Martelella mediterranea DSM 17316: one gene and its partner. The protein of the gene in region 1 interacts with the protein of each later gene in a pairwise test. Links are inferred from orthologs where the notes say so. Each region holds a gene or a part of one and is shown on either strand. Other genes may lie near its edges. The genes, in order: Mame_RS11280 and def.

Evidence for each region.
Region 2: the proteins of Mame_RS11280 (region 1) and def interact in binary tests that used the Escherichia coli proteins (3 or more experiments, as listed by UniProt). The link is inferred for Martelella mediterranea DSM 17316 from one-to-one orthologs.

Annotation. Positions count from the first base shown.
Region 1 is NZ_CP020330.1:2,407,570-2,416,453, reverse strand. Bases 3,840-6,690 are described here. They hold Mame_RS11280 (aspartate-semialdehyde dehydrogenase), read right to left. Parts: upstream 5,856-6,690; coding sequence 4,824-5,855; downstream 3,840-4,823. Other genes in these bases: Mame_RS11270 (phosphatase PAP2 family protein), read right to left, coding at 6,120-6,690; Mame_RS27515 (hypothetical protein), read right to left, coding at 5,970-6,092; Mame_RS11285 (carbonic anhydrase), read left to right, coding at 4,040-4,747; Mame_RS11290 (helix-turn-helix domain-containing protein), read left to right, coding at 3,840-3,883. Outside these bases: Mame_RS26670 (hypothetical protein), read right to left, coding at 12-155; Mame_RS11300 (AbrB family transcriptional regulator), read right to left, coding at 269-1,348; Mame_RS11295 (CaiB/BaiF CoA transferase family protein), read left to right, coding at 1,564-2,715; more of Mame_RS11290, read left to right, coding at 2,912-3,839; more of Mame_RS11270, read right to left, coding at 6,691-6,950; Mame_RS11265 (phosphatase PAP2 family protein), read right to left, coding at 7,081-7,872; leuB (3-isopropylmalate dehydrogenase), read right to left, coding at 7,928-8,884.
Region 2 is NZ_CP020330.1:4,048,344-4,057,196, forward strand. What follows is about bases 3,971-6,790. They hold def (peptide deformylase), read right to left. Parts: upstream 5,729-6,790; coding sequence 5,213-5,728; downstream 3,971-5,212. Other genes in these bases: truA (tRNA pseudouridine(38-40) synthase TruA), read right to left, coding at 3,971-3,999; fmt (methionyl-tRNA formyltransferase), read right to left, coding at 3,999-4,937; Mame_RS18895 (DNA recombination protein RmuC), read left to right, coding at 5,885-6,790. In the rest of the region: dapE (succinyl-diaminopimelate desuccinylase), read left to right, coding at 1-918; Mame_RS18860 (hypothetical protein), read left to right, coding at 902-1,486; Mame_RS18865 (hypothetical protein), read left to right, coding at 1,550-2,014; arsenical resistance protein ArsH, read right to left, coding at 2,040-2,732; arsC (arsenate reductase (glutaredoxin)), read right to left, coding at 2,753-3,166; more of truA, read right to left, coding at 3,247-3,970; more of Mame_RS18895, read left to right, coding at 6,791-7,057; Mame_RS18900 (ribokinase), read left to right, coding at 7,234-8,133; mmsB (multiple monosaccharide ABC transporter permease), read right to left, coding at 8,599-8,853. UniProt on the Escherichia coli protein: Removes the formyl group from the N-terminal Met of newly synthesized proteins. Requires at least a dipeptide for an efficient rate of reaction. N-terminal L-methionine is a prerequisite for activity but the enzyme has broad specificity at other positions.

The DNA of each region.
Region 1 (8,884 bases):
AGATCGCCATTCTACGCCAACTGACAGGCCACCAGCACGGCAAGTTCGAGATGGCCGCCGCGCACCCTGGCGAAGCTGTCGGCATGGTGAAAGAAGGGTGCGCCGTGCTTGAGCATGATCGCCTTTGCCGCGACCGTCACCTTCCTCTTCGCCATCGACCCTCTGCCGATGAAGCTCGCCGGCTTCATGCAAGGGCTGACCGACAATCCGTTAGCCTTGAGCATAAGCGGCTTTAAACATAAGACGCCTGGCTGCGGCGTTCCATGTTTCAGGCTCCTTGTCTTGGCGCGATCAGGAAGCGGTAGATCAGGGGTAGGAAGAGGACGGCCGTGAATATCCGGACGATATGGTGGCAGGCGACGTAGACAGGATCGGCGTCGATTGAAATGGCGATCAGGCCCATTTCCGTCACGCCGCCCGGCGCGAAGGCAATGAAACCGACGATCACGGAATTATATCCCAGCATCGAAACCGTCAGGCCCGCCACCGCCGCCACCGACAGGGAAACGACGATCAGCGGAAGCGACAGCATCACCGATTTGTAGAGCGTGCGCATGTCGACCGCCGCGAACCGTCCGCCAAGGCTGGCGCCGATGACGAGTTGGGTGACCTGGACGAGCGATGTCGGGATCAGGGCGAATGTGAGCCCGGTCGAATGCAGCGCCGCGCTCGCGATCATCGGACCGATCATATTGGCCGCCGGCAGGTGGATCTTGCGGGCGACATAGGCGCCGACGAAGGCGGCCGCGGCCATCAGCAGGGTATCCAGCACTCCGATCGGGTTCACCGCGTCGGGCGCGCTTGCCCCGCTCGCGCTACCGACGGGGTGGCCGACATAGACGGTCAGCAGCAGAGGGATGATGGTGACCGCAAGCGAAATCCGCGCCAGATGCTGCACCACCGTGAGCGTCGGGTCGCCATTGAACCGCTCGCTGATGATCACCGCCTCCACGACGCCGCCCGGCGAGGAGGCGAAGAAGGCGGTGGCGCGATCAAAGCCGCCCAGCCGTTTCAGAAGCGCATAGCTGATCATCTGCGTCACGAGCGCGAACGGAATCACAAGAAGCAGCGACGGCCACCACTTTCCCATATGCATGATCGTCTGCGGCGTGACCTGGGATCCGATCATGAGGCCGATGATGGGAATGAAGATGTTCCGCAGCGGCGTCGGCATCACCGGTATCGCGCCGAAAACCTTAGGCTTGGCCATCGCCACCGCCGCCGCCGCGAAAAGCGGCCCGAGCATCCAGGGCAAGGGCATCCCGGCGGCAACCGCGCCCCAGGCGCCCGCCGCGGCGACCGTAAAGATGACCAGAAGCCGTATGCCGTAAGGCAGGTATTGGATCATCTTCCCGCGCCGTTGCCCCGAGCCTGCAGATGGCGGCTGTCGCCCCGGCCTGGGAGCCGACAGGTATTCGACGATTTTTCCATTGCGGCCTCCCCCTTTTCCTTGTCACAACACGCAAAGCGCGTATTTGACAAGACAGTCATTCGAATTTATTTCCGGCTAGACGGTAAATAAGTCAATAGCTGACGGAAAATGCGTCAATCGGAGGTCTTGAAATGCCGGCTCTACCCCTGGAAGGAATTAAGGTTGTCGATTTTTCACGGGTGCTCGCCGGTCCGCTGAGCACCCAGGTTCTTGGCGACCTCGGCGCCGATGTCATCAAGATCGAGCATCCCGAGCGCGGCGACGACACGCGCGATTGGGGCATCCGGATCGGCGAGACCGAGACGACCTATTACTACGCCTTCAACCGCAACAAGCGCTCGGTTGCGCTCGACCTCGCCGATCCGGCCATGGTCGAGGCGGCGCGCGCGCTGGTCGCAGATGCCGATGTCGTCGTGGAAAATTTCAAGCAGGGCGGGATGGAGCGCTTCGGCCTCGGTTTCGAGGATCTGCTGAAGATCAACCCCCGGATCATCTATTGCTCGATCGCCGGCTATGACCGGGCCGGGGAAGAGGCCAAGCGCTCGGGTTACGACCTCGTCGTCCAGGGCGAGAGCGGCCTGATGGCGATCAATGGCGAGGCCGGGCGTCCGCCGCTGAAATTCGGCGTCGCTGTCGTCGACATGTTTACCGGCATGTATGCGGCCCAGGCGATACTCGCCGCGCTGGTGCAGGTTCAAAGGACCGGACGCGGCCGTCGCGTCGATCTCTCGCTCTATGATTGCGGCGTGACGCTCAGCGCCTATTACGGACTCGATGCCCTGGTGATGAAATCGGATCCGCCGCGATACGGCAATGCGCATCCGTCGATCGTGCCCTATGGCGTGTTCGACGCGGCTGACGGACCGCTCGTCATCGCGGTCGGCAACAACCGCCAGTTCAGGTCCCTGTGCCAGGATGCGCTTGGACGGGCGGATATGGCCGATGATCCACGCTATGCCACCAACATCCTGCGATCGCAGCACCGTGATGCGCTGATCCCGGAACTGGAGCGTGAACTGCTCAAACACAGGCGCACGGACCTGCTGAAGAACCTCTCGGCAGCCGGCATTCCATGCGGCGAGGTCCTGGGGCTCTACGAAGCGCTGACACATCCGCGCACCGCGGCGTCCGAGATGGTGGTCACGCACCGAACGGCGCAGGGAGAGGACGTCGCCTTTACCGCCCCGCCATGGCGCATTGACGGTGAACGCTGCGCCGTTCGTCCACCGCCGACCCTCGGGGAACATACCGTCGAGGTTCTCGCCAGCCTGAAGAAGGACTGATCGACCGTTGCTGGCCGGGTGGCGGAATTTCCTCGGCCTTTGTCATGGATTGGCAAGCTCGCCACAGCGCATATAGGCCGCCCTTCTCTCTCATCTTGTGATATTCTTATGATAGAGGTCCCGGTCGATAGCTGTCCTTCCGGTCTTGCCACGGCGGCGCCGTTGACAGAGGACCGATCGGCGGAGGGATGCGGGTATGGCCGATAGTGTAACGATTGCGCCGATAGTGCGATCGTCGGTGCTGACATGCGCGGCCGACCAGGCCGCGATGCAGCCATGGATCGACATGGAGTGTTTTCAACTCGGCAGCGGCAAAACCGTTTGCCGCATGGAAACGATCGACCTCGGAAGCCAGCAGGTCGTGCATGAGGATCAGGCCGCATCGGTCCAGAAGATCGGCAAAACGCCGGCCAATCTGTGTACGCTTTCCTATTGCACCCCGGACCAGGCATTCCGGTTTTCCGATCAGGGCATCAACCATCCGGATACCGTGTTTTTTCTGCCGGAGCACACATATTTCGATCTTTACGTGCCAGTCGGCACGCGCACGACCTATATCAGCTTCGATCAGACCGCCTTTATCCGAGGAGCGCGGATACTCAACCCGCGACGCTGGGAGAAGGCGCCAGAGACGATCCGGTCATGGACCACGCCCTCGAAAGGGGGGCTCGCCGCAGATATCATGGCCTTCACTGACCAGGCAGCCCCTGAGCGCGGCACACCATGCGATAACGCGATGATCAGGGACCTGCTGCTGCAATCCGCCCTGCAGGTGGCCGCCCATAGCGAGGGCTTCGAGGGCCTTTCGCGTGCCGCGCGCGCCCGCGCCTTTGCCGTTTGCAGCCTCGCGCGCGCCTATATAGAAAGCTGCGTGGAAAGCGACCGACTGCCGACGATCGTGGATATCTGCGCGGCCACCGGCGTCTCGCAACGCCGGCTGCAATATGCGTTTCATGAATATATCGGCATGTCGCCCAATGCCTATCTGCGCCTGCTGCGCCTCAACCGGGCGCGTGCGGCGCTTGCCGCAGCCAGCCCGCACCAGACGACGGTGACGCGGGTGGCGATGCAGCACGGCTTCCTGCATTTTGGCCGTTTCTCGGGCGATTACAGGCGCATCTTCGGCGAAACGCCGTCGGTCACGCTCGCCGCTTGCCGCCGGAACTGATTTTCCGCAATTTTGCGGAAATCGGATAGCCAATAATAGCTGTCGCTGTAAGCGTATCACGGCAATCAGAAAAACTGCACTTGCCGGTCCTGCAGGATCGGTAAACCAACAGGGTCAGAGCGGCCGCATCGCGCGCCGCAGCAGGAGGATAATGCCATGTGCGATCAATGCGATAGTGGAACACTCGGCCGTCGCGGCCTATTGATGGGCGGTTTGGCGCTTTCGCTTGCGGTTCCGTTTGGCGGGCGCGCTTTCGCCCAAACCACGGCCACCCCGCCGGCTTCCCCCGATGAGGCGATCCAGCGCCTGATGGACGGCAATGCGCGCTATGTCGCCAACACGCCGAACAATGCCGACCACTCGGTGACGCGCAACACCAGGGCTGCCGGCCAGTCGCCCTTTGCCGCGATCGTCGCCTGCGCGGATTCGCGCGTGGTGCCGGAACTGATCTTCGATCAGGCGCCGGGCGATCTGTTCGTCGTACGCGTCGCCGGAAATTTCCTGAGTGAGGACGGCATCGCCAGCCTCGAATTCGCGGCCGCCGTTCTCGGCGTTCAGGCCGTCATGGTTCTCGGCCACACCAGTTGCGGGGCGATACGCGCGACCATCGATTCGATCCGCGATAACGAACTGCCGCCGGGCCATCTGCCGAGCCTGGTCAATGCCATTCGTCCCGCCGTCTACAACGCCATGCAGCAGAACCCCGAGGATCTGCTTGCCGCCGCTACCGCCGAGAATGCGGTCTATAACGCCCGCATCGCCGCGGAAACCGGACCAATTCTCAGCGACATGAATGAATCGGGCACGGTGAAATCAATCGCCGGCGTCTACGATATCGCGACCGGCAAGGTGGCATTTCTGTAAAGCCGACCGAACATCCCTGAAAACACAAACGTCGCCGGAAGAAATCCCGGCGCCGTTTGCTATTCGGGAGAAGGCATCACGCCATCGCGCGCGGCTTCACCAGCTTGCGCTCCACCAGCAGCTCCGCGATCTGGATCGCGTTCAGCGCCGCGCCCTTGCGCAGATTGTCGGCGACCACCCACATGGCGAGGCCATTCTCGACGGTCGCATCCTCGCGGATGCGGGAGATGAAGGTGGAGTCCTCGCCGGCGCATTCGACCGGGGTCATGTAGCCGCCGTCCTCATGCTTGTCGATCACCTGGCAGCCGGGCGCCTCGCGCAGGATGTCGCGAGCCTCATCGGCTGTGATTTCCTTCTCGAACTCGATATTGACCGATTCCGAATGGCCGATGAACACCGGCACGCGCACGGCGGTGCAGGTGACCCTGATCTTCGGGTCGAGCATCTTCTTGGTCTCGGCCAGCACCTTCCATTCTTCCTTGGTGTAGCCGTCTTCCATGAAGCTGTCGATGTGCGGAATCACGTTGAAGGCGATGCGCTTGGTGAACTTCTTGGTCTCGATCGGGTCGGCGACGAAGACGGCGCGGGTCTGGTTGAACAGTTCATCCATGCCGTCCTTGCCGGCGCCCGAAACCGATTGATAGGTCGAGACCACCAGCCGCTTGATCGTGGCGCGATCATGCAGCGGCTTCAGCGCGACAACGAGCTGGGCGGTCGAGCAGTTCGGGTTGGCGATGATGTTGCGCTTGCGGAAGCCCTCGATCGCATCCGGATTGACCTCCGGCACGATCAGCGGCACGTCGGCGTCGTAACGCCAGGCCGAGGAGTTGTCGATGACGACGCAGCCCTTGGCGGCAATTTTCGGCGACCACTTCTGCGAGACCGTGCCGCCGGCCGACATCAGGCAGATATCGGTGTCGGAAAAGTCATGGTTTTCGAGGTTCTTCACCTTCAGCGTCTTGTCGCCGTAGGAGACTTCCGTGCCGACGGAACGGCTGGAGGCGAGCGCCACGACCTCATCGGCGGGAAAGCCGCGCTCTTCGAGGATGGACAGCATTTCGCGCCCGACATTGCCGGTAGCGCCCACGACTGCAATCTTGAAACCCATGATGATAAGCTCTCTTTCGTTTCTCTCCTCGAAAATCGCGGGAGTGGAAGAGCGGCCGAAACGGCATCTTCCCGTCCCCGGCGTGACCGGGGAGAGAGCGGTAGGCCAGGAACGTCAGACGGTTTTTGTCGTCGTTTTCTTGGCTGTTTTCATGAAACTGCGGGAAGGCGATATCCGGCCGCCGGCGCGGGGCGCCGGGGTGATATCAGCAGCAATGTGACGCGCGAACAGCGGCATATTCGGCTTTTCCTTCTACCGCGAAGGCTAATGACCCTTTTGCGTGGTCAAGTCAAGGTCTGTTTGCGGCGCTGCATGGTGCGGGTGCTTGCGCATGAATTCCGGCTTCAGCGCGGAAAAGCCGTTGCGCGGCACCGGCCAGCCGTGCGGATCGATGCTGAACACCATGCGATAGCGCGAAAAGATGATCGCGGTCAGATACGTAAACCAGCTTCCGAAGGCGAGCCCGGCGATGACATCGCTCGGATAATGCGCGCCTACGATGATGCGGCTCATCGCTATGCAGACGGCGAGGCTGAAAAACAGGATGCGGTGGCGCGGCAGGAAAAACGCCGCCGCCGTGAAGATCGCGGCAACCGTGGTGGCATGCCCCGAAGGGAAACTGGAATACTGCCCGGCAAAGCTCATGGGATCGAAGGCAAACGGGCTCAGGTCGTAATAGACCAGCATGTTCGGCCGCGGCCTGCCGATCAGCCCCTTCAGAAGATTGACGGCCAGGCCGGAAAGCGCGACCGCGGCAAACACGAAGCTTGCCGCCTGCGCCAGAAACACGCCCTTGGCGCGGGTGCGCCGATCCGCCTCATCCGCCGCCCCGGCCGCCGTCATGCCAAGCGCGAACACAAGGACACTGGTGATCAGTATCCACTCCGACTGGCCGAAATGGGTGATGAACTCGCCATACTCCCTGATCGGACCGGAGAGATCGCGGGCCATCAGCCCGACGGGATAATCGAGGATCGCGAAGGCGACGAACAAAAGGCCCGCCACGCCGACCATGAAACCGCGCCAATGCGTGCACGGCCACTTCTGGTCCTTGAGTTTTCTGCGCTGGCTGAACCAGCGGTAGCGTACCGTCATCGCCCCTCCGAATATTCACACCGGCATCCCCACCGGCCAGGCGGATGTTAGACGAGCCGGGCAGCGGCATCAACGCCCGCGGCCGACCCGGCTTCGCAAAAGCAACTAACTTTTCCACATAACAGGAAGATTACGACCGCAACCGGTCGCGCAGGCGCGGACGCGTTCGACGCACCGGCAGGCCCCTTTCCGGCACGGCGAACAGCAGCCGGTAGCGAGCGAAAAAGCAGGCCACGAGCACGGAAATCCAGGCCCCGTAGAACAGGCCCGCCGAGACATCGCTTGGATAATGCGCGCCAACGGCGATGCGGGCGAAGCCGAAGAAGATGGCGAAGGCGGCGAAGAACGGCCCGAGCCGTGGATAGAGCAGCGCCAGCCCGGCGAAGATCGCGCCCGATGTCGTCGAATGGCCCGAGGGGAAGCTTGCGTAATCATAGGCCCAGACGCCGACATTGAAGTGCAGGTCGCCGACCGTATCGAACAGCGTCGGACGCGCCCGGCCGATCAGGCGTTTGACGACATTGACGGTGGCGCTGGCGAGCGCGACGGAACAGAACAGGTAAAAACCCTGATGCAGCACAAGCGCGGCGCGGAATTTCACCCGCGGGCTGGCAAGGCAGGCGATAGCGACATAGGCGAGGACGGTCACAGTCCCGCTTGCGCCCAATATCCACGGCGCGGTGGTGACATCGGTCAGCCGCGCGGCGAAATCCTGGAACCGCGACGACATGGCATCGCGCGCGGAGGCCACCGGGCCGTCAAGCGTCGCCATGCATAACAGCGCCAGAGTCGCGGCGGGCAGAAGAAACCACGGCCAGCAGGTGGCGGAAAGGCGGAAGGTCTCGTGCGCAACGCGCCGCTTCCAGAACAACGGCGGCATGCGGATACCGGTTTTGGGAAGGTCTTCGCGGGTCTCGTTCATCCCGACAAGATAGCGCGGCGGCGGCGGTTATAAACCCCGCCGCCGACCTTCATCTTCAAACGCCGAGCGTGGCGGCAAAGGCGGCGACCACGGCATCGCCCATTTCGCTGGTGCCGACCTTGCGGCAGCCGGGCGCCATAATGTCGCCGGTGCGCAGCCCGTCATCGAGCACCTTGGCGATCGCGGCGTCGAGCGCTTCAGCCTCTTCGATCATGTTGAACGAATAGCGCAGGCACATGGCGAACGAGGCCAGCATGGCGAGCGGATTGGCAACGCCCTGCCCTGCGATATCGGGCGCCGAGCCATGGACGGGCTCGTACATCGCCTTGCGCTTGCCGGTGACGGCATCTTCCGCGCCGAGCGAGGCCGAGGGCAGCATGCCGAGCGAGCCGGTCAGCATCGCGGCCACATCCGAGAGCATGTCGCCGAACAGGTTGTCGGTGACGATCACGTCGAACTGCTTAGGCGCGCGCACGAGCTGCATGCCGCCGGCGTCGGCGAGCATGTGCGACAGCTCGACATCGGCGAATTTTTCCTTGTGAACGCGCGTCACGACCTGGTTCCAGAACAGGCCGGACTTCATCACATTGCGCTTCTCCATCGAGCAGACGCGGTTATCGCGGGTGCGCGCCAGTTCAAAGGCGACGGCGGCGATGCGCTCGATCTCGTAGGTATCGTAGACCTGAGTGTCGATCGCGCGCTGCTGACCATTGCCGAGGTCGATGATTTCCTTCGGCTCGCCGAAATAGACGCCGCCGGTGAGCTCGCGCACGATCAGGATATCGAGGCCTTCGACCAGTTCCGGCTTCAGCGAGGACGACGCCGCAAGAGCGGCATAGCAGATCGCCGGGCGCAGATTGGCGAACAGTTCCAGATCCTTGCGCAGGCGCAGCAGGCCTGCTTCCGGGCGCACGTCATAGGCGACATTGTCCCATTTCGGACCGCCGACGGCGGCGAACATCACCGCATCGGCAGCCATCGCCCGCGCCATGTCATCGTCGGAGATCGCCTT
Region 2 (8,853 bases), 1.6 Mb from region 1 along the record:
TTTGCCGCCGAGATCGCGGACGGAATGCTTTATGGCCGCGGCGCCGTCGACATGAAGGGCGGCATTGCCTGTTTCGTGGCCGCGCTCGCCCGCTTCATCGGCGAAAACGGCAAGCCCCCGGCCTCCGTGTCGCTGCTGATCACCGGCGATGAGGAAGGTCCGGGCATCAACGGCACGGACAAGCTGCTGCACTGGGCAAAGGCCCGCGGCGAGCGCTGGGACGCAGCCCTTGTGGGCGAGCCGACCAATCCGGACGCGCTCGGCGACATGATCAAGGTCGGTCGCAGAGGCTCGCTGACCGGCCGGCTGACGGTGATCGGCATTCAGGGCCATGTCGCCTATCCGCATCTCGCCGACAATCCGCTGCGGACGATGACCGGCATGCTGGACGCGCTGATGGGCAAACCGCTGGATGAAGGCACGGATCTGTTTCCGCCGACCAATCTGGAAGTGACATCGGTCGATACCGGCAATGCCGCCACCAATGTAATCCCGGAAAAAACCACGGCGACCTTCAACATCCGTTTCAACGACCTGTGGAGCGAGGAGACGCTGAAGGCCGAGATCCTCGATCGGCTTGGCCACGCGGCGCGCACCGGCGGAAAGGATACCACCCGGTTTACGGTCGAATGGCTCGGCCGCGTGAGCCCGGTGTTTCTCACCCGCGACGAACAGCTTGCCGGCAGCCTGTCCGAAGCGATCGCGGCGGTCACCGGCAAAACACCGCAGCTTTCCACCACCGGCGGCACCTCCGATGCGCGCTTCATCAAGGATTACTGCCCGGTTGTCGAGTTCGGCCTTGTCGGCCAGACCATGCACAAGGTGGATGAGCGGGTGGCGGTCGTCGACCTCGAAAAACTCACTGAAATCTATCGACATTTCATAGAGAGGTGGTTCGCGCTTGCCGCTGCTTGCTGAGGTCCTTTTCTACCTGCGCGGACTTTGGCTGTTGTTCAAGGCCGATCCGGCCCATGCGCGCTATCTCGATTTCACCGAACGGGGCGTGGCGCGCTCGTTCTGGGCGCTCGCCTATTGCCTGCCGCTGATGGTGGCGAGCGAGCTGGTGAGCCTTACCCGCCTTGTGCAGCCCCCGATCGACCTCACGCTCGTTACCCTTTTGCGCACCGCATTGATCCAGGGGCTGAGCTGGATGGCGCCGCTGGTCGTGCTCGGCGTCGTCTGCATGGTCTCCGGCCTGCCGCGCGCCTTTCTCAAGATCATCGTCGCCACCAACTGGCTGAGCCTGCCGGTGAACATCTTCGCAGCACTCGCGATCTTCCTGATCGCGACCGGGCTGCAGCCGCTGGCGACCATCGTGCTGATCGTGTTCCAGACCGTGCTGCTCGGCGCTTTCCTGTTCGAAATCCGGATCGTCTACATGCTGATGGGTGAAAAAGTGTTGCCGACGGCGGCGGCGATCATCGCCTCGGCGATCACCGCGCTGCTGGTCACCGATATCGGCACGCGCTATATCGTTGGAGGGTGAGAGCATCCTTACTTGACAGGTGGTGCCGCTCACGCAAAAATTGTATGCATCGGGGGATATGTCATGACCAGAAAAGCGCTGGCGCTCGCCGTTCTGCTGGGGCTCGTCGCCTGCCAGACGGGACCGGTTTCGATTCTCTACAAGGAAGGCTCGACCCGCGCCGAGCGGCAGGAAGCCTATGACCAGTGCTTTATCGCCGCGCTGAAGGATGTGCCGCAGAACATGGTGACCGAGGTGACAGGCGGCTACAGCTATCCAGGCTTTGTGAGCTGCGACACCAATGGCGACACCACCATATGCGGCGAAGTGGGCGGCTACACCACGCCGGTGGAAAGCTACAGCTACGACACCAATGAAAAACTGCGCCAGCGCCTGATCAACCGCTGCCTGGAGGCGAAGGGCTTCTCCGACGTCACGATACCCTATTGCCAGACCAAGGAAGAGCGCGCCGCCTATCAGATGCAGGTCGCCCAGCCGCCGCTTACCGAACTCACCTGCGTCACCGGCCAGACCGTTTCAACAGAGTAGGGCTGCGTCGCCGCGCGTTCCGGCGTCAGGCGCCGGTCTGGCGCGCATGCTTCTCGGCCGCCTCGATCCGCTCGGAATAGCGCTCCGTGAGGTATGCGCTCTGCCCGCGTAATAGAAGGGTGAACTTGACCAGTTCCTCCATGACATCGACGACGCGCCGATAATAGGATGACGGCTTCATTCGTCCGCTGTCATCGAACTCCTCGTAGGCCTTGGCGACCGAGGATTGATTGGGAATTGTGAACATCCGCATCCACCGGCCGAGAATACGCATCTGATTGACGGTGTTGAAGCTCTGGGACCCGCCGCAGACCTGCATCAGCGCCAGCGTGCGCCCCTGTGTCGGCCGCACGCCGCCCGCGGAAAGCGGCAGCCAGTCGATCTGGGTTTTCAGGACCGAACTCATCGCGCCGTGCCGTTCGGGCGAGCACCAGACATGCGCCTCGGACCAGATCGAAGCGGACCGCAACTCCTGGACCTTCGGATGATTTTCATCGGTACTGCCGACCAGCGGTAGGCCATGCGGATCGAAAATCCGCACCTCCGCGCCGAATGCCGCAAGCAAACGCGCCGCCTCCTCCGTCAGAAGCCGGGAATAGGAGCGTTCGCGCAGCGAACCGTACAGCATCAGCACCCTTGGCGGATGCGCGATCCGGTTGCCTGTGAACAGGCGTTCGGGATCGACGGGGTGGAAGGCCGTTTCATCGAGCGCGGGCATTGATTCGGCGTCCGGCAGGTTCACTTTTTGGCCTGCGGCGAGACAACCTCGCCGTCTTCCTTGGTGAACGCGCCGATGGCCGGGTTTGGCAGGATTTCAAGCACGGTCTCCGACGGGCGGCACAGCTTTACGCCCTTTTCCGTCACTACGATCGGTCTATTGATCAGGATCGGATGCGCCATCATGGCGTCGAGCAGTTCGGCATCGGAAAGCGCCGGATCATCGAGGCCAAGCTCATCATAGGGCGTGCCCTTGCGGCGGAGCAGATCGCGCACCGGAATTGCCATCGCCGCGATCAATTCCTGAAGCTTTTCGCGCGTTGGCGGGGTCTTCAGATATTCGATGATCTCCGGCGCCTCGCCGGACTGCCGGATCATCGCCAGAACGTTGCGCGACGTTCCGCAGGCGGGATTGTGGTAGATGGTGACGGGCATCGGGACCTCAACATATCCATAAAGCTGGAAATATAGATATATTGGAAGAACGAAGGACGCAAGCCCCGGCCGGATGTCGTTCAATCGCCGGGATAATCCACCTGCATGAAATAGAGCCCCTCCGGCGGAGCCACCGGCCCGCAAGCCTTGCGGTCGCGCGCCTCCAGCGCCTGCCGCACATCATCCACCGACATCTTGCCCTCGCCGCCGAGTTTCAATGTTCCGGCAAAGGAGCGGATCTGGTTGTGCAGGAAGCTCTGGGCGGTGGCGCGGATCTCGATGATCTCGCCCTCCCGCGTGACATCGAGCCGATCGAGCGTGCGCACCGGCGATTTCGCCTGGCACTGCACCGAGCGGAAGGTGGTGAAATCGTGTCTGCCGACAAGCACCTGGGCCGCCGCGTGCATCGCCGCGTGATCGAGCGGCTTCGGCACCCACCAGCCGCGCTTCCATTCCAGCGCGGGATGGGCGCGGCGGTTTATGATGCGGTAGAGATAATGCCGCCGAAGTGCGGAAAACCGGGCATCGAAATCGGGTTCAGCCTCGACCACATCGACCACCGAAATACCGTCGCCGGCGAGCCTCAGATGCGCATTGACTGCGTTCAGAATTGTGAACGGGCTCCAGGGTTTGGCAAGATCGAGATGCACCACCTGCCCCCGGGCATGAACGCCGGAATCCGTACGTCCCGCCCCGCGGATGGAAACGGTCTCGCCGGAAAACCCGGCAATCGCCTCCTCCAGCGCGCTCTGCACCGAGCGCCCCTCGGCCTGGCGTTGCCAGCCGACAAAGGCCGTGCCGTCATATTCGACCTTCAGGCGGTAACGCGGCATCAGGCAAGCACCGTTGCCGGGGCAAGCGGCGTGCCGCGCAGGAAATCCTCGGCCGAAAGCGGCTTTCCGCCGGCCTTCTGCAACCGGATGAGCCGCACAGCGCCCTTCCCGCAGGCGATCGTGAGGTCTGGTCCCGCGAGCACGGTTCCCGGCGCGCCCTCGCCTTCGCCGAGCGCGCTTTCATGCACCTTGACCCGCTCCAGCCGCTTGCCCGCCGGCACCTCCATCCACGCGCCCGGAAATGGCGCAAGCCCCCGGATATGATTATGCACCTCGGCGGCCGGTCGGCTGAAATCGATCCGGGTCTCGCCCTTGTCGATCTTCTTCGCATAGGTGACGCCGTCTTCGGCCTGCGGTGAAAGCGGCAGGTCGCCGACCTCGAGCTTCGCCATCGCCTCCGCCATCAGTCGCGCGCCGTCATGCATCAGCCGGTCGTGCAGCGCGCCCGCCGTCATGTCCGGACCGATCGCGACCCGCTTGGTCAGCGCCACAGGCCCGGTATCGAGCCCCTTTTCCATCTTCATGATCATCATGCCGGTCTCGCTGTCGCCGGCCATGATCGCGCGCTGGATGGGTGCCGCGCCCCGCCAGCGGGGCAGCAGCGAAGCATGGCCATTATAGGCGCCAAGCCGCGTCCCGTTCAGGATCGCTTCCGGCAGCAGCAGGCCATAGGCAACCACCACCGCAACATCGGCATCAAGCGCGGCGAAGGCGGCGCGATCCTCGTCAGCGCGAAAATTCTCCGGCGTGCGCACCGGCAGGCCTAGCAGTTCGGCCGCCTGATGCACTGGCGACTTGACCTCCGCCAGCCCGCGCCGGCCGGCCGCCCGCGGCGGCTGGGTGTAGACGCAGACAATCTCGTGGCCCGCCTCCTTCAGCGCCCTGAGGGTGGGAACGGAAAAATCGGGCGTGCCCATGAAAATAATCCTGAGGCTCATGATCGCTCCTTCCGGGCCCGCGCAAAAAGGCAAACGTGAATATACGGCAACTGGTCAGATAAACGAGAATGCCGCGCCGCAAAAGGCAAATCCGCCGCATAAGGAGGAACGCCAGACAACAACCGACTTCTCGGCGCGCTGAAAAACCGAGACGCCATTTTCGACCTCGCAGGCAGGCCGGCCCTTGAGCCGTGGTATGCGAAGGCAACGCGGGAACCGCGCCGCCTGCTCCGTCTCGACGCATTCTCCTGCGTGCCGGCTGGCAGCGAACTGTCCTAAAGCTTGTGCTTGGCCGCCTTGGCGAACTTCTTGATCACCCGGTCACGCTTCAGGCGCGACAGATAATCGATGAACAGCGCGCCGTCGAGATGGTCGATCTCATGCTGCAGGCAAGTGGCGAGCAAGCCCTCGGCCTCGATTTCCTGTTCCTTGCCGGCAAGGTCGGTATAGCGCACCCGCACACTCGCCGGACGCTCCACCTCGGCATAGAACTCCGGGATCGACAGGCAGCCCTCCTCATAGACCGAGCGCTCGTCCGAGCTGTGCAACACGGTGGGATTGATCACCACCATGGGCTGCTTCTCGCCCTCGTCCTTGTTGGCGACATCCAGAACCAGCATGCGGCGAGGCACGCCAACCTGGATCGCGGCAAGGCCGATGCCCGGAGCCTCATACATGGTCTCCAGCATATCGTCGGCAAATTTCTTCAGGTCGTCGTCTATGCGCTCGACCGGTTTCGAGACCGTGCGCAGCAGAGGGTCCGGCAAGATAATCAGTGGCATCGTGGTCATGCCCTCCCCATAGCGCATGTTCGCCCGAGGGGAAATCTTTTCATACGTTCTGCCCCAAACCTCCCTTCCCGTTATTTCCGTAAATCATTTTGTTCACGTTTTGATCTTTCTTTCAAGAAGAATCTGCGCTAGGCTCACCATAAGAGAGGTGATGTGATGGATGCAGTGATGGCCCGACTGGCGGCGGCGGACACGGCGATGCTCGCCATGGCCGGGGCGTTGTGCATTCTGATTGCCGCTCTCGTCATTCTCCTGGCCCGCCGCGGCGGCGGGCGGCAGGAAAAGGGGCTTGAACGCGAGCTGCAGCAACTGGTGCAGGCGCAGAGCGAGATGCAGGGCCGCATGGCGACGATGGCGGAACTGTTCGGCAGCCGCCAGTCGGAGCTGAATGCCGCGCTCGGCTCCCGCCTCGATGGCCTGTCACAGCGGATCGGCACCACGCTGCACCAGCAGCACCAGACCACCCACGAGAACCTCCGCCGCCTGCAGGAGCGGCTTGCTGTCATCGATGCGGCGCAGAACAATATCCAGTCGCTGGCCAAGGACGTGGTCGGCCTGCAGGCAATCCTTTCCAACAAGCAGACCCGCGGCGCATTCGGTCAGGGGCGGATGGAAGCGATCATCGCCGATGCCCTACCCGCCGGAAGCTTCCGGTTCCAGGCGACGCTGTCGAACGGCACCCGCCCGGACTGCGTGGTCGACATGCCGAATGGCGCGCCGCCCTTGATCATCGACGCCAAGTTTCCGCTCGAATCCTGGAACGCGATGCGCGCGGCGGAAAGCGACGAGGCAGCGCGCGCCGCCAGCCAGCGCTTCCGCCGCGATCTCGAGACCCATCTCCGCGATATCGCCAGCAAATATCTGCTGCCCGGAGAAACGCAAGACACGGCCTTCCTGTTCGTGCCGTCCGAATCGATTTTCGCGGATATCCACGAGCATTACGAGGCGGTCGTCCAGCGCGCCCATGCCATGCGCGTGGTGATCGTCTCACCGACGCTGCTGCTGTTGTCGATCCAGGTCGTGCAGGCGGTGATGAAGGACCAGCGCATGCGCGAACAGGCGCATCTGATACAGGGCGAGGTTGCCAATCTGCTGGCGGACCTGACGCGCCTCAACGAGCGCGTGGCAAAGCTGGAAAACCATTTCAACCAGGCCCGCCAGGATGTCGAGACGATCCGGATATCGACGGGCAAGATCGCCCGGCGCGGCGAACGGATCGCGACGCTGGAATTCGAAACCGGTCGAAAGGAGGCGGAGCCGTCTTCCACCCTTGACGAGGGACAGCAGGGGCTCGGCCGCATGAAACTGCGCGTCGTCGACGAGGACTGATTGCCATCGCCGCTTGCGCGCAATAAAAGCGCAAGGGAATGCATTGGCGGTCGGTTTTGCGATCGGCTGACTGGATGCGGTGTTTGAGTGTGCCGGATCGGCGGGGCGTGGAAGACGGTCTCGCCTTCCGGCGGAAGCCTTCGCGTCGACCAGGCGAGGCTGACGGGAGTACTGCCATGATCACGGTTTTCGGTTCCATCAATATGGATCTCATCGCCACCACGCCGCGCCTGCCGAAGCCGGGCGAAACCGTGGCGGGAACCTCCTTTGCCACGGCTCAAGGCGGCAAGGGCGCAAACCAGGCGCTTGCCGCGCGCCGCGCCGGCTCCGCTGTCGCCATGGCAGGGGCTGTCGGCAATGACGAGTTCGCATCCGCCGCAACCGCCCTTCTTGCCGAGGCCGGCGTCGACCTTTCAGCCGTGAAAACCACCAATGGCCCCACCGGCACGGCGATGATCCTTGTCGGCGGCGACGGCGAAAACGTCATCGTCATCAATGCCGCGGCCAATGGCGAGGTCACCGAGGCAGATGCCGAGGCTGTCGTGGCGGGAATGGCGGCGGACGACATATTGGTGCTGCAGCTCGAAATTCCGGCCAATGCCATTCGCACCGCGCTCAAGAGCGCCCGCGAAAAGGGTATCCGTACGATCCTCAACACCGCGCCGCTGACGCCGGAAGCGGCCGAGCTCGGCGCGCTCGCCGATATCGTGATTGCCAACGAGACCGAATTCGAGCGGCTTGTCGGGGCCGAAGAGCTCGGCAGCGAAGGGCGGATCGCCATGCTGAAAACCCGCCATGACGAAACCGGCCAGACCATCGTCATCACGCTCGGGGCCGAGGGCGTGGTTGCCATGCATGAGGGCGACTTCCACCGCATCGACGCTCTGAAGATCGACCCGGTCGACACCGTCGGCGCGGGCGACACCTTCTGCGGCTATTTCGCAAGCGGTCTCGATCAGGGACTGCCCTTCGCAAAGGCCGCGCACCGGGCCGCCGTCGCAGGCGCGCTCGCCTGCCTCAAGCCCGGCGCCCAGCCGTCCATCCCGGAAAAAGAAGCGGTCGACGCACGGGCCTGAAATCATCGGCCCCTGGCATTACGCCATCCATTTCCCGGAGATCATCGGGTGGTTCAGACCAAACGCCCGATGATCTAGCCAAGCAAGGCTTTTTGACCTTGTCGGACGGCGGAAATGCAAAACCACATTCGTCTTTCAGGTAGACCCCCGACCCGAGCGCCCTATTTCAAAAGGCAGCTGCGCCCGTCTGGCGCTGCCCTCCCGCGTTGCCGCAAGAGCCCGGATATTCGGGCGCGCGCCCCAATTGTTAAATTTTTTACTTTTCTTTTGGTCCATTTTGCGAGATGACGCGTTATTGCCCTATCCAGACGCGCCAAGGTGCCGGCTCGTCCGGCAGTCTGGAAAAAGGGGGTGCGCCCCGCGCCCCGGCACATCATCCCCCGATGTGCCGGGGTTTTTCGTGTCGGGGTCACGCATCGCGAGCGGAGCGGCAGGGCTATATCGCCCTGCCTTTCCTGCAGAAAATCAGGCCTTGTTCTTGTTGTAGACGTCGAAGACGACGGCGGCGAGCAGCACCAGGCCCTTGATCACCTGCTGGTAATCGATGCCGATGCCCATGATCGACATGCCGTTATTCATGATGCCCATGATGAAGGCGCCGACCACCGCGCCGACGATCTTGCCGACACCGCCCGACATCGACGCGCCGCCGATGAACACCGCCGCGATCACATCAAGCTCGAAACCGTTGCCGGCCTTGGGCGTGGCGATGTTGAGGCG